Regions from separate parts of the Exiguobacterium sp. S22-S28 genome, predicted to be linked through region 1. Evidence: predicted binding sites of a transcription regulator. Region 1 holds the regulator's gene; the other holds the start of a gene.

Region 1 (7,628 bases):
GTCACCGGAACCAAAGGCGGCAGCGGCTAAACCGTTTAACGTACTTTCCCCCAACTCCTCGACGAAGTCTTCTGCTTCATACGGCAAATCGCCGTCCCCCCACGTGTAGGAGCCGAGTAAAACGGCATCATACTTGGAAAAGTCGGACGGGTATAACTGATCGAGCTCTTGTATGTGAACCGCACAGCCCTTGCGCTCGAGTTCCGACTGCAAGATCTGTACGATGTCTTCTGTGTTGCCGGACATGCTGACAAAACCAATCATGATGTTCATCTGAATCATCCTTTCTCCAAGATGTGAACCTCTTTAGTTTAATTGATAATCGTTCTCAATACAAACGTAAATAAAAAGTCTCCCCTGAACGGAGAGACTTTTTATGTCAGTCTTGGAGCTCGGCCCATTCTTCGATTGAACGAATGACAGGTTCAAGCTGACGACCTTTGTCAGTCAAACTGTATTGAATTTTAATCGGACGTTCCGGAATGACGGTCCGGATGACAATACCTTCCGCCTCAAGTTCCTTCATGCGCTCCGTTAACATACGACCAGATAACTCCGGAATCGCATCTTGAATTTCGTTGAAACGACAGGTCTTCGTCATGAGATGACGTAAAATCAAGCCCGTCCACTTCTTGCCCAAAATTTCAAAGGCATGTTCGACTTTCGGACAAAGGGCAGTCGGAATCAATGTCTCTTCCATCAGCACTCATCCTTTCTATACTTGTAGTATACCCGCTTCCACTAAAAAAATCGAATCATTTTACTTAATGTAACAAAAAGAACAAAAACAAATCTATTTACTTTTAGTAAGTATTAGTTTATAGTCGTATTTAGGTTACAAAAAGTAATTAAAAAACATTAAGTAAAAGGAGTTTTGATCAAGATGATGGATTTAGGATTATTTCTTATTCGATTGGTGATTGGATTAACATTTGCGGCACACGGGACACAAAAACTGTTTGGTTGGTTCGGAGGGCATGGCATTGCAGGGACGGGTGGCTGGTTCGAGTCAATCGGCATGAAACCGGGTAAAACACTTGCAATTACGGCAGGACTAGCGGAACTGGTCGGTGGTTTGTTGTTTGCCGGTGGTTTGTTCTTATGGTTCGCTGCCGCCTTGATCATCGGATCGATGCTCATCGCCATCATCAAGGTCCACGGTCAAAATGGTTACTGGGTCACACAGAACGGGTACGAATACAACATGGCCCTGATCGTCATCGCCCTCGGCGTCGCATTGATTGGTGCTGGAGACTATTCGCTCGCAGCCATGCTCGGGTGATCAGAGAAAGCGGGTAATGAACAATGAAGTTTGATCCACAGTCACTCAGTCCAAAAGAAAATTATAAATTGTTGATCGGGAGCATCATCCCGCGACCGATTGCCTTCGTGACGACAAAAGGTGCGGACGGAACGATTAACGCTGCGCCGTTTTCGTTTTTCACGGTCGCCTCAAGCCATCCGCCGCAATTATTGATCGCAGTCCAAAAGACGGATCAAGGGGAAAAGGATACGGCCAAAAATATCTTACTCAATCAGGAGTATGTCATCCATATCGTCAGTGAAGAGATTGTCGAAGCGGTCAACGAAACGGCAGCCCCGCTCGCTTACGGTGAAAGTGAACTGGAGCGGACGAATCTAACGTTGATCGACAGTGATTTGATTGACGTCCCGGCAGTTGCGGAAGCGAAGATTCGCTTTGAACTGAAACTGACACAACACGTTGATCTGGAGGCAGCTGATTTATTGATCGGTGAAGTCGTACGGTACCATGTCGCGGATGAACTCGTAGACTCGTTCCGGATTGATGCCGACGGTTTAGGCGCGATTGCCCGTCTCGCGGGAAATGATTACGCCAAGATTGGTGACATCTTCACGATTGCACGTCCTACGAAATAAGACAACGCCATACCAATAGACGAGGAAAGCAGATTCGATATCCGCTTTCCTCGTCTATTTTTGTTGCCTATTCCATTTTATGACGTTTACTGTACTGGAAACCGTCCAGTAGATAAAACAGAACGGCGAGCGCCCAAATTCCGACACAGCTGATCAAAAACGCGGTCAGAGGAGAGACAGCCCCGTAATACATAATGATCATCGGATCGTTCAGTGCAACGAACGATTGGGTCGTCAGCAACGTGCAAATCAGACCGGACAATAAACTGATGAACAGTCCGCTCCACGTCTGGATGACAAGACCGATCATACAGGAAATTAAGATGAACAACGGATAAACGGCGTTAAACGCATCCGGACGAATGAAAGCCGAGACATAGTCCGCATACATCGGGACGAAATAAAGCACACCGGACAATAATCCTTGGATCAGGTTGATGACATAACTTTTCGAGCGCATCAGTGGAACGACTCCCACTGTTCCATCAGGTCAAGCAGGTCAATATCAATCTGATCGCGTTCGGCTGAGAGGGCGGTTGCTTTCGGGATATCATTAAAGACTTCCGGTTCACACAACAACTGTTCGATTTCGACCGACCGGTTCTCTAACCGTTCAATCTCTTGTTCGAGTTGCTCGAGCTGTTGTTTCTTTTTGCGTGCTTCTTTTTGTGCTTCTTTATCAATCGTCTTCGTCGAAGCGACTTTGATCGCTTTGGCTTCTTCCGCTTCAAGTCGGGCAATTTCTTCTTTTTCGGCTTTTTTCTCCATGTAGTAGGAGTAGTCACCGAGATAATCGGTTACGCCATCGCCACTCATCTCAATAACACGGGTCGCGACACGGTCGATGAAGTACCGGTCGTGGGAGACGAAGAGCAACGTTCCTTCGTAGTCGACGAGGGCGTTTTCGAGGACCATCTTCGAATCGAGATCCAAGTGGTTCGTCGGCTCATCCAGCACAAGCAGATTCGTTTTACGTAACTTCAGCTTCGCGAGTGCCAGTCGTCCGCGTTCACCGCCCGATAATTCATGGACGAGCTTGAAGACATCATCTCCGCTGAAGAGGAACTGTCCAAGCACGGACCGGACTTCCTGCTCGCGCATCAACGGCCATTCGTTCCAAATCTCGTCGATGACTCGGTTGCGGTCGTTCAGTTCCGCCTGCTCCTGATCGTAGTAGCCGATCGAGACACCTGTGCCGAAACGATAGTCACCAAATAACGGTTTCAGACGGCCGACGAGGACTTTCAGCAACGTCGACTTGCCAATCCCGTTTGGTCCGACAAGCGCGAGCGACTCGGCACGTTGCAGCCTAAACGTGATATTTTTTGAGACGGCTGCTTCATAGCCGACCGCAAGTTGATTGACCTGTAACACGTCATTGCCGCTTTGTTTCTCAATCGGGAACGACAGGACAGTACTGCGTTCGTCGCCGTCCGGTCGATCGATCCGGTCGACTTTCTCAAGGCGTTTGCGAACACTTTGCGCCCGTTTCGTCGTCGTCGCGCGGGCGATGTTACGCTGGATGAAATCCTGCATCTTCGCGATGTCTTCCTGCTGTTGTTCGAACTGTTTCATTTCCTGTTCGTACAGCGCCGCTTTTTGTTCGAGATACTTCGTATAATTACCGGTAAACTTCCGGGAGACGTTGCGGGACAATTCATAGACGACGTTGACGACTTGATCGAGGAAATACCGGTCATGGGAAACGATCAAGGCGGCGCCGCGGTAACCGGATAAGTAACTTTCAAGCCAAGACAGTGTATCGATGTCCAGGTGGTTCGTCGGCTCATCGAGAATCAACAGTTCCGGTGCCTGCAGCAACATCTTCGCCAAAGCGAGCCGGGTCCGCTGTCCACCGGAAAGCGTCTGAATCCGGCGGGAATAATCGTCCGGATAAAAGCGCATCCCGTGTAAGACGGAGCGGATGTTGGCTTCGAACTGATAACCGCCGGCTTCCGAGAAGTCATGTTGCGCTTGATCGTATGTTTTCAAGAGACGGTCGTAGGCAGTCGGATCGTTTAATATGTGTTCCATGCCCATCTCGATTTCCATCCGGCGTAACGCCCGTTCTTGATCCTGCAGGTGTTCGAACACGGTCAGCATCTCATTCCAAATCGATTCGTTGGACTCAAGTCCGCTGTCCTGAGCGAGGTAACCGATCCGCACTTCCTTGCTCTTCATGATTTCCCCGGAGTCATGCGACAGCTCGCCGGCGATGATTTTTAAAAGTGTCGATTTTCCGGCACCATTTCGTCCGACGAGGGCAATCCGGTCCCGTTCCTGTACTTCGAGTTTAATATTTTCTAAAATCGGCTCAACGCCGAATGATTTTGAGAGTTGGTTTACTTGTAAGAGAATCATATCCATCCATCCTTCCACCCCTTAGTCTATCACGAAAAATCCTGCCGAATATAATATTTGTTACTCTATGTGAAGTGGTTTACAATCAAGGAGAGTAGAATTCTTTGCAATGATTTGGGTGCCACGTCAGAACGTGGACGAAGGGGGAACTGCAGTATGAATGGGCCAGACACAAAAATACCACAAGCAACGGCGAAACGACTGCCGTTATATTATCGTTTCATCCAGAGTCTTTACAACTCCGGCAAGCTGCGCGTCTCGTCAGCCGAGCTCAGCGAAGCGGTCAAAGTCGACTCGGCGACAATCCGTCGTGACTTTTCCTACTTTGGGGCGTTAGGGAAAAAAGGGTACGGTTACAATGTTCAACATTTGTTAACATTTTTCCGAAAGACACTCAACCAAGACGAGGTCACGAATGTCGCCTTAATCGGGGTTGGACACCTCGGAACAGCGTTTGCAAATTATAACTTTTTAAAGAATAATAGTACTCGTATCGTCATCGCGTTTGACGCGGATGAGGACAAGGTCGGAACGACGACACAAGACGTTCCGATTTACCACGTGTCAGATATGAAAGAACAAATCAAAGCGAACCATGTCGACGTCGCCATCTTGACGGTACCGTCCCAGTTCGCCCAGTCAGTAGCGGACGAGTTAGTTGAGTATGGTGTGACCGGCATTCTGAACTTTACACCGGCACGATTAAACGTACCGGCCCATGTTCGCGTCCATCACATCGATCTGTCGATTGAGTTGCAGTCGCTTGTTTATTTCATGAAGCATTATTCGCAATCAGCTGAAGGAGTGAAATCATAATGGAAAACTTAATCCCGTTGACACTTGGTATCGGCCCGGGGAGCATCGCCTTGATCGGCGTCGTCGCTTTAATCATCTTCGGACCAAAAAAATTACCGGAACTCGGCCGCGCTGCCGGTCAAACGTTAAAAGAATTCAAGAGCGCGACAAACGGCATCATGGAAGATGATAAAGACAAAAAGGACGAAACGAAAGAGAAGTGAGTGAATCATGGCGATCGATCAAGAGCAGAGTATGACGACGCACTTAGATGAACTCCGGAAACGGATCATCTGGTCGCTCATCATCGTGGTGGTCATGTTCGCTGCAGCTTTTCCGCTTGTCCGTCCGCTTGTACGTTTTCTGCAGGCTGACTTAAAGGAGCTCGGAATTGGTCTGAACGCTTTTAACGTGGCTGATCCACTGATGTTATATCTGAATCTTGCGTTCATCATCGCAATCGTCTTGGCGTCACCGTTTTGGATGTACCAGCTTTGGGCGTTCATCCGTCCCGGTCTGCATGACCAAGAGCAAAAAGCGACGTTGACGTATATTCCAGTAACGTTCTTCTTATTTTTAGCTGGTGTTTCATTTTCTTACTTTTGGTTGTTACCGTTTTTACTTGAAGTATCGACAGAGCTCGGACAAGAGCTCGGCATCGAACAAGTCATCGGCGTCGAGAACTATTTCAGCTTTTTGATCCGCTTGACGATCCCGTTTGGAATACTGTTCCAACTGCCGGTCGTGACGATGTTTTTGACACGCCTTGGACTCGTGACGCCGTTCTTCATGCGGAAGAATCGGAAGTATGCCTACTTTGCGTTATTCGTCGTCGCGGCGTTGATCTCACCGCCGGACGTCACTTCGCATTTAATGATTTCTGTCCCGTTGTTCGTCTTATATGAAATCAGCATCCTGATTTCAGCGCGGACGTATAAAAAAGTACTGATCTTGGAGCAACAAGCAGAACTGGAGCGACAGGCGGATTTGATGCGTGAGTTGAACGATTAATAAGAGATTCTCTCGTGCCATCGCGGCAGGGAGAATTTTTTTGTAAGCGGTCTAATTTTATATTGAAAAAATGAACAGCAATAGGTATACTCATAATAGAAACACACGGGGGCTTAGCTCAGCTGGGAGAGCGTTTGGCTGGCAGCCAAAAGGTCGTCGGTTCGAGCCCGATAGTCTCCATATCGTTTTACCTGAAAACTCTTGGGCAACCAAGAGTTTTTTTGTTGACCGGATAACAGATGGGGAATTTAGGATAATGGTTATAACGATGGCATAAAACGGTAAAAAAACAAAAAAGGATTGAAATTGAATTGTATATGATAAGAAAGTTAACTAAACTAAAAATACAGAATTTTCGTTTAATATTCTTTTTTTGTCAAACACTACATTTTTAGAAAAGAGGAAATCGAATGAAGAAAAAGAAGATTGCTCTGATGGCAGCTGCCCTCATGACATCTTCCAGCCTGGTTCATGCCGAGGGACTTACGTCATCACAAAAAGTGAATGTCCAAAAGCCACAAGCACTCTCAGTGAAAAAAACAGGGCAGGAAAAAACATACAGTCCAAATGAAAAAGTCCGGATTGTCGTCGAACTCGATCAAAAAGCGGCGATTGAACACGCACAAGCTCAAAATAAACGGTACAGCACATTAAGCAATACCGAAAAAGTCATACTCAAGAATCAAATCGTCAATAAGCAGAAGGAAGTCAAAGCAACGATTGCCCAAAAAGACATTGCGGTTTCTTATAAAGAAAGTTTTACGACCGTTTTGAACGGGTTCAGCGGAGAAGTCAAATACGGTGAAATCAAAGAATTGGAAAAATTAAGCGGAGTCAAAAGTGTACATATCGCCCATGAGTATGCGCGTCCTGAAGTCGAAAAAGGCGCCAAACCGAACATGGTACATAGTAAAGACATGATCAATGCAAAGCAAACATGGCAGGATTACGGTTATAAAGGGGAAGGAACGATTGTTGCCGTCATCGACACAGGGATTGATCCGACGCACAAGGACATGGTACTCAGTCCGGAGACGAAAGTCGATTTGACTTCGTCAAAAGTCGAAAGCTTTAAATCTTCAAAAGGCTTAAAAGGAAACTACTTTACAGAAAAAGTACCGTACGGATACAACTATGCGGATCATGACAGTGAAATCCGTGATCTCGGTCCGGGAGCTTCCATGCACGGGATGCACGTTGCCGGTACAGTCGGTGCCAACGGCGATGAGGCGAGCGGCGGTATTAAAGGAGTCGCACCGGAAACACAGCTTCTGGCAATGAAAGTATTCGGAAATGATCCAGGCATGCCGTCGACGTTCAGTGATATCTACATTAAAGCGATTGATGACGCGATTGCTCTCGGTGCAGATGTCATCAACATGAGCCTTGGTTCGACGGCATCATTCGTTCAAAAAGACGATCCGGAACAAAAGGCGATCGTCAATGCGATGAACAACGGAATTCTTTGTGCGATCTCTGCTGGTAACTCTGGTTATGCAGGAAACGGCGCCGGAAACCCATACGCGTCGAATCCGGATATCGGTGTCGTCGGTTCACCCGGA
Region 2 (7,628 bases), on a different contig from region 1:
CTGCCAATGCAATTGGTCTGTTGAAAACGGAAGTCATCGGTGGAACCGATAAGCTCCGGTTTACATGGGAAGTCGTCAAAACCGTCTTACATCTCGAACAGGGAGACCGAGCGCTATCAATTGGTCAGTGGTTGACCGAACAAAAGGTGGAAGCAGACGTCGCGCGATTGATGCTTGATTTAGCTTCCAGTAATTTTTTCACGGCGGAACCTGAAAACATCCCATCAGACGTCTATTTCAACTATTACAAAAAACTATTTCGAACCCGAAAACCGGTTTCCTATATTGCCGGTGGTTGGCAGGTTCTCATCAATGAACTGGAACGCGTGATCATGCTACACGACGGAACGATTCACCGTAAAACAAAAATTACAGCCATTGAAGAAAGTGACGACGGTTACCGGCTACGCGATCGAAAAAAGGCCGAATGGACCGTCGACCGCATCGTGTTGGCCATCCCACCCCGAGAGATGCGGAAGCTTGCTTTACCGACACCGATTCAGCTGTTCATCGAACCGTATGCCCAATATGAACCGGTTGAAGTTCTTGTCTATGATGTGGGGGTGCATCCTTATATCAAGACACCTTTTTCCTATGTGTATGATCGTACGCACCAATTATTCGTGACGGATTTATCCCATTACGACCCAAGTATCGCGCCAAAAAATGGTCAAGTTCTGCAAGTCGTCGCGTATTTAGTTCATGATCGTGTCGGTGATCCGGATTACTTGAGTAGAAAAGTGCAACAAATCCATCGTCTGCTCGATCAGCATTACGCAGGATGGCGCGAACAGTTGGTGACGGAACGCACGATGAAGCGGGCGATCGTACAAGAAATCAAGTGGAAGATGGGACAAGTTGCTCTGCCTTGCTTCATGGATGAAGAGCGTGAGGAAAAGGTCGCTTTCGTCGGAGATTGGTGTGAAGGAGAAGGGCAGTTATCCGAGTTATCGTTTTCGAGTGCGTATACCGTTGCAGAAGCATGGCAACAAAAAAACGCTCAATGAGCGTTTTTTTGTTGCGGATAAAAGGCGAGACCAACCAAAATCGTAAAAGCAATCAAACTCATCATCGGAATCGTCAAGAAACCGAAATAGTTGACCCATTTGATTAGACAACCATTCGTGCATAGGGCTTCTCCATCCGGTAAACGTTCCAGGACGACATGGTAGGCCGCGACCGCGAAACCGAGTAGCGTGTATAAGCGAATGAAAAAGCGGTCGACCGGACGATTTCGAAAAAGTGAAACGAGCAGGTAAATGGCTGTCGTATACATGAACAGACGTTGCCACCAACATAACGGACAGGGGATGAATCCTCGGACTTCGCTGAAGTACAGACTACCCAAGGTCGCAATCGTTGAGACGATCAACATAAAATGATAGCGTGACATATGTACCTTCCTCTCTAACGTGTTAAACTAATGCCATCTTATATCATGAGGAGTCGAATCATACATTGCAAGTGTCGGAAATGGAAATGTTGATTACGTTATCGGAGGAATTAAACATGAGACGGGCGGCGGAGCGGCTTTTCGTGTCGCAACCTGCCCTCAGTCAACGTCTCGTCGCGATTGAGCGGCGCTGGGCGACGAAGTTGTTCATTCGTTCGTCCCGTGGTCTCAGCATCACCCCTCAAGGGGAGAAGGTCATCGGACTCGCCAAAGAAATGAATCGCAAAGAATTAGAATTAAAAAGTGAATTGACGGCAGAAGAAGGCGCAGTCTACGGGACACTTCGAATTGCAGTGGCTTCCATCATGGGACAATACTGGTTGCCACGCGTCTTAAAACGCTTTGTTGAACGATATCCGCACGTCCGTGTCCAACTCGTCACAGGATGGTCGAGTGAAATGATGCGTCATATGTTGGAAGAACATTTTCATATCGGCATCATTCGCGGGAATCCCGACTGGAAAGGCGTCAAAGAACGACTGTTCTCTGACCCGCTCTACCTGGTCGACAGCGAATTAACATTTCTGGAACAACTACGAAAAACAGAACGGCCGTTCATTCAATTTAAAAGTGATTCAACGTACTATCAAGAAATTTTGGAATGGTGGCAAGATCGTTTTTCTAGTCCGCCAGCCCGGACACTCGTCGTTGACCAGATTGAGACGTGCAAACAGATGGCGCTTCATGGAATCGGATTCGCTATCCTGCCCGAATCGACGATTCATGAAGCGCGCGACGTAATGAAAATTCCGTTGAAGACGTCATCCGGAAAAATTTTAAAACGCGACACTTGGATTTTGTCGACAGAGTCGATGCTTGAGTTAAAACAAGTCCAGGCGTTTTGGGACATTGTCAAAGAAGAAGGAGGAAGTCAGTCAGATGGAATACGCAATTGAAATGCGGCGAGAACTTCATAAAATACCGGAACCGGGATTCAAGGAGTTTAAAACGCAAGCTTTTATTCTCGATCAAATCCGTTCTTATCCGGCGGATCGGGTCAGTTATGACACGTTCGAAACGGGGGTGTTCGTTCGTGTGAAAGGATTGACAGGAAACCGGACAATCGGGTATCGGGCGGATATTGACGGCTTGCCGATCGAAGAAGCAACAGGGTTGCCGTTTGGCTCCGAACATCCGGGGTTCATGCATGCCTGTGGACATGATGTTCATGCATCCATCGCCTTAGGTTTGCTGCGCCGGATCGTTGAGCTTCCGATTATGGACGATGTCGTTTTCCTCTTCCAACCGGCAGAAGAAGGACCGGGTGGAGCGGAACCGATGATCAAGAGTCCATTGTTTGAAAAATATCGTCCGAGTGAGATGTACGGGCTGCATGTCGCACCGGAATACCCGGTCGGTACCATTGCGAGTCGGCCTGGTGTATTGTTTGCCAGCGCACGAGAAGTCCATATTACGATTTATGGTCAAAGTGGTCATGCCGCTTTCCCACACCTGACAATTGATACAGTCGTGGCCCAAGCGGCTTTAATTATGCAACTTCAGACGATTATCAGCCGGTCCATCAATCCGATGAACTGTGGTGTCATTACGATTGGTAAAGTTGATGCCGGAATCCGTGAAAATGTTATTGCCGGTCGAGCATTACTCGACGGAACGATGCGGGCGCTTAACGGTGCGGATATGGAGAAGTTGGAGCAACGTGTCCGGGATATTGTCCGCGGTATCGAAGCTTCGTTTGGTGTGAAGATTGATCTCCAGTTCGGCAATCGTTACTACGAAGTCGTCAACGATCAAAAAATTGTGGATAAATTTTCGTCCTTCGTTAAAATGAACGCTACTTATGTGGAATGTGATGCCGCGATGACGGGAGAAGATTTCGGTTTCATGTTAAAAGAAATCCCGGGCATGATGTTTTGGCTCGGAGTCAATAATGCAACGTCCGGATTGCACCAACCGACCTTAAATCCAGATGAAGAGGCTATCCCCTTCGTGATTAATTTACTAGATCATTATTTCCGCGAATACGTCTAAACAAAAGACGTGACAATCAGCCTTTTATTCATGAAAAAATGAATAAAGGGCTTTCATTTTATAGAAGAGAACAGTTTTCGAACGTTTTGTGAAATTAATCACGTGTATATGTGAACAATTTGTTACATCAAACATTAAGAACAGACACAAATGATTATGTTCTCTATGATACGGATATAAACAATATATAGAAGTATGTTTAGAAAGAGGGGGCTATACACATGTTCAATGATCCAGTCATGCTCAGTCGATTATTGACAGGGCTCACATTAGCATTCCACATCATCTTTGCGACGATTGGAGTAGGGGTTCCATTGATGGTACTCGCAGCAGAGTACATCGGAATTAAACGAAAAGATTCAGACTATATTCTGTTAGCACGACGTTGGACGCGCGGTTATATCGTAACGGTAGCGGTCGGTGTCGTGACCGGAACGGCGATTGGATTACAATTATCGCTCTTATGGCCGTCTTTGATGCAAGTTGCCGGTCAAACGATTGCCTTACCGCTCTTTATGGAAACATTTGCTTTCTTCTTTGAAGCGATTTTCCTCGGTATTTACCTCTACACATGGGATCGTTTCAAAAACCCATGGTTACACTGGTTGATCGGGATTCCTGTCGTCATTGGTGCGACGTTATCCGCTTTCTTCATTACGACGGTCAACTCGTTCATGAACTCGCCAGAAGGATTTAAAATCGTTAACGGAACGTTGACACAAATCGAACCGTTAAAAGCAATGTTCAATACGGCGACACCAACAAAAGCGACACACGTCATCGTCTCTGCCTATCTGACGGTAGCCTTCATTTTGGCAGCGATCGCGGCTTTCCATCTTCTTCGGAAAAAAACATTGTCGGCAGCCGAAACGGCATATCACAAAAAAGCCCTTCGCTTAACAGTCATGGCCGGTTTGATTTTTGCGTTCTCGACAGCACTTGTCGGAGACTTCTCGGGAAAATATTTAGCCAAATACCAGCCGGAAAAATTAGCGGCTGCAGAGTGGCATTTTGAAACGACAAGTGAAGCCGAACTGATTTTCGGTGGTATTTTAGATGAACAAGAAGACGGCAGTTATGAAATCAAAGGGGCCGTCAAAATTCCGTATGCACTATCGATTCTTGCAGGCGGAGCACCTGATACGGAAGTTATCGGTTTAAATGAGTTTGCGAAAGAGGACCAAGCACCACTGTTTGTCCACTATTTCTTTGATATCATGGTATCAATCGGAATGTACTTGGCCGCCGTATCCGCGCTGTTTGTACTGGCATTCCGCCTCAAAAAGCTGAATCCGTATAACAAGTGGTTATTACGTGGTATCTTCATCGGTGGACCACTTGCCATCGTTTCGATTGAAGCAGGATGGATGTATGCAGAAATCGGGCGTCAACCATGGACCCTCTATGGTATTATGAGAACGGCTGATGCGGCAACGACATCGACAGCCGTCGGACCGATGTTGATTTTGTTCAGTTTACTTTATCTGTTGCTCGGAACGATCTGTACAGTCGTCTTGCTTCGGATGTTTAAAAATAACCCTGTCGGTAAAGAACTCGCGGATGATCATCATACACGTGGTGAAGCGATGTTTGCGGACGACAATAAATAAGGAGGGAACGAGTTGGACATTCAAACACTTGGAATAACCGTACTTTGGACGTTCCTTTATGGATATCTCATCGTTGCCTCAATTGACTTCGGTGCCGGTTTTTACGCGTTCTATTCAAAATATACAAAACGGGATCATTTAACGAATCGTCTGATTCTGCGATACCTTTCACCGGTCTGGGAAGTGACGAACGTCTTCTTCGTCTTCTTCTTTGTCGGACTCGTCGGATTCTTTCCGGATACGGCTTATTATTACGGGACAGCTCTACTTGTTCCAGCCTCAATCGTCTTAGTGTTGATTGCGATTCGTGGTAGCTTTTATGCCTTTGCCAACTATGGTTCGAACGACAGCATGTTCTATACGTTCTTATACGGAGCGACAGGATTGTTAATTCCAGCAGCAATGTCGACTACTTTGACAATCAGTCAAGGTGGCTTCATTCGTAAAACAAATGAGACGGTGGAGTTCTTGGGAACAAAACTGTTTACGAACTTTTATTCTTGGACGGTTGTTGCGCTCGCCATCGTTTCCGTTCTGTACATCAGTGCGATGTTCCTTCTGTTTTATGCGGATAAAGCAAAAGACGAGAACGCGACACCACTCATTCGTAAATGGGCGTTGTTCTGGAGTATTCCAACGATTGTCGTCTGTGCACTTGTTTTCTTCGGTTTGAAAAATCAGGCTGCTTGGCATTATGAAAATATTTTGAACGGCAACTGGTGGTGGTTCGCAGCAAGTTTCTTGTTCTTCTGTATTGCGGTCACGCTCATCTATTTGAAAAAGAACTACGGGATTGCCTTTATTGCCGTTATGGCTCAGTACGGTGTCGCTTGGTTCGGATATGGATATACCCATCTTCCGTACATTTTGTACCCCTATATTGACATCAATAAAGCAGTCGTCAACGAAACGATGGCAACAGCACTCGTCGTCGTTTTCATCTTCGGATTATTGTTATTGATTCCGGCTCTGTATTTGATTCTCCGACTCTTCTTGTTTGACAACGATTATGTCAGTGGGAAAAAATCGAAATCCTGATCCTGAAAACCAAGTGTGCCGTCTGCAAAAAGATGGCACACTTTTTTTGCCGTTTCGTAAAAAAAGTAGGGGGAAACGGCATCATAAAAGCGTTCATAGCAATTTAAAGGGGAATCGGGTACACTACTACTGAAGCAGAAATATGAAGGAGAGTTGAACATGAATGGAGAGTTTGCAGTAATCGGTTTAGGACGATTCGGGGGATCGATTGTTCGAGAGCTATCGAAAAACGGATATGATGTTTTAGCGATCGATTCAGATGAAGAACGCGTTAACGAATACATGGGGATTGCGACGCATTCCGTCATCGCTGATACGACGGATGAGAATGTCTTAAAAAGTCTCGGCATTCGTAATTTTGATCATGTTATCGTTGCGATCGGTGAAAACATCCAAGCATCGATTTTAACAACTTTAATTTTGAAGGAACTCGGCGTCCAGTCGATTACTGTTAAGGCGACAAATGACTACCATGAAAAAGTACTGAGGAAAATTGGTGCTGATTTCATCGTTCACCCTGAGCGGGACATGGGTGTCCGGATTGCAAATGGACTGATGAGTTCCAACATCTTAGATTATCTTGACCTATCACAAGAGTTTTCGATCGTGGAGATTAAAGTCAGTGATCGGATGGCAAACCAGACATTAATTGATTTGGATTTACGGAGTAAATACGGAGCGAACGTCGTTGCAATCAAGCGAGGGGAAAACGTCATGATTTCCTTACAGGCGGACGAGTTGATTGAAAAAGGGGATTACTTAGTCGTCATTGGTGAAAATGACGACTTGGATCGACTGGAACGCGCGATTCATAAAGTAAGAAACTGATGAAAAAAGGCTGAGGAATCGCTCCTCAGCCTTTTCAATCCTGGTCGTTAAATCAGTTGAAACTCTTTAAGACCGTAAGCGATTCCGTCTTCGAGAATGTGTTTCGTGACGAAATCTGCGGCCGCCTTTGTTTCCTCAAGACCGTTGGCCATCGCGATGCCCGTCCCGACATAACGTAACATTTCTAAATCATTTAATGCATCCCCAAACGCAAATGTATCTTCGCGCCGGATGTTCGTCAGCTTCAGGAATTGTTTGATGCCGTCTGCCTTTGACGAACCGACGTTGATGACGTCCATGGCGTTCGGATGCCAGCGGATGAAATCAAAAGCTTCGTAGTTTTGAACATACTCCGCTTCTTCTTCTGCCGTGCAGTAGACAAGTGTTTGGAAGACGTCATGTGTCTTAAGGGCATGTTCTTCAAATACCGGTAAAGGAATGTCTAGTTCGCCAAGCGACTCCTGGACCAATTGATCGGATGGCTTCGTTGAGAATCCTTGCGTTTCACCCAAATAGACGAGTGTATGATTATTTTTTTGTGCGCGGGCTGTCAAATGCTCGAGATCTGCAATCGGTTGTGGTCGTCTGTAAATGACCTCATCTTGATGAACGACAATTTGACCATTGTAACCAATGATCGTGTCGATATTCAATAGTTCACGTACACCGGACAACATCGCCGGACCCCGTCCGGTCGCGATGGCGAC

The links. Region 1 encodes Rex, which represses fermentation and respiration genes when NADH is low (regulators of the CRP and FNR family bind a similar motif). Its sites were predicted from a motif close to TTGTGAAATATTTCACAA; they were not measured.
Region 2: the regulator Rex is predicted to act here: its motif matches at 3,532-3,549, upstream of ACHA8N_RS01775 (cytochrome ubiquinol oxidase subunit I).

What each region holds. Positions count from the first base shown of each region.
Region 1 is NZ_JBHFFC010000033.1:146,688-154,315, reverse strand. Features, by position in the region: gene ACHA8N_RS16480 (flavodoxin) at 1-273, opposite strand, end outside; gene ACHA8N_RS16475 (winged helix-turn-helix transcriptional regulator) at 380-700, opposite strand; gene ACHA8N_RS16470 (DoxX family protein) at 884-1,282, shown strand; gene ACHA8N_RS16465 (flavin reductase family protein) at 1,306-1,899, shown strand; gene ACHA8N_RS16460 (hypothetical protein) at 1,967-2,359, opposite strand; gene ACHA8N_RS16455 (ABC-F family ATP-binding cassette domain-containing protein) at 2,359-4,260, opposite strand; gene ACHA8N_RS16450 (redox-sensing transcriptional repressor Rex) at 4,417-5,076, shown strand; gene ACHA8N_RS16445 (twin-arginine translocase TatA/TatE family subunit) at 5,076-5,279, shown strand; gene tatC (twin-arginine translocase subunit TatC) at 5,287-6,066, shown strand; tRNA gene ACHA8N_RS16435 (tRNA-Ala) at 6,174-6,246, shown strand; gene ACHA8N_RS16430 (S8 family serine peptidase) at 6,477-7,628, shown strand, end outside.
Region 2 is NZ_JBHFFC010000005.1:186,475-194,102, reverse strand. Features, by position in the region: gene ACHA8N_RS01795 (FAD-dependent oxidoreductase) at 1-1,007, shown strand, start outside; gene ACHA8N_RS01790 (disulfide bond formation protein B) at 1,001-1,393, opposite strand; gene ACHA8N_RS01785 (transcriptional regulator CcpC) at 1,459-2,349, shown strand; gene ACHA8N_RS01780 (N-acetyldiaminopimelate deacetylase) at 2,333-3,445, shown strand; gene ACHA8N_RS01775 (cytochrome ubiquinol oxidase subunit I) at 3,667-5,055, shown strand; gene ACHA8N_RS01770 (cytochrome d ubiquinol oxidase subunit II) at 5,068-6,093, shown strand; gene ACHA8N_RS01765 (potassium channel family protein) at 6,253-6,921, shown strand; gene ACHA8N_RS01760 (Cof-type HAD-IIB family hydrolase) at 6,969-7,628, opposite strand, start outside.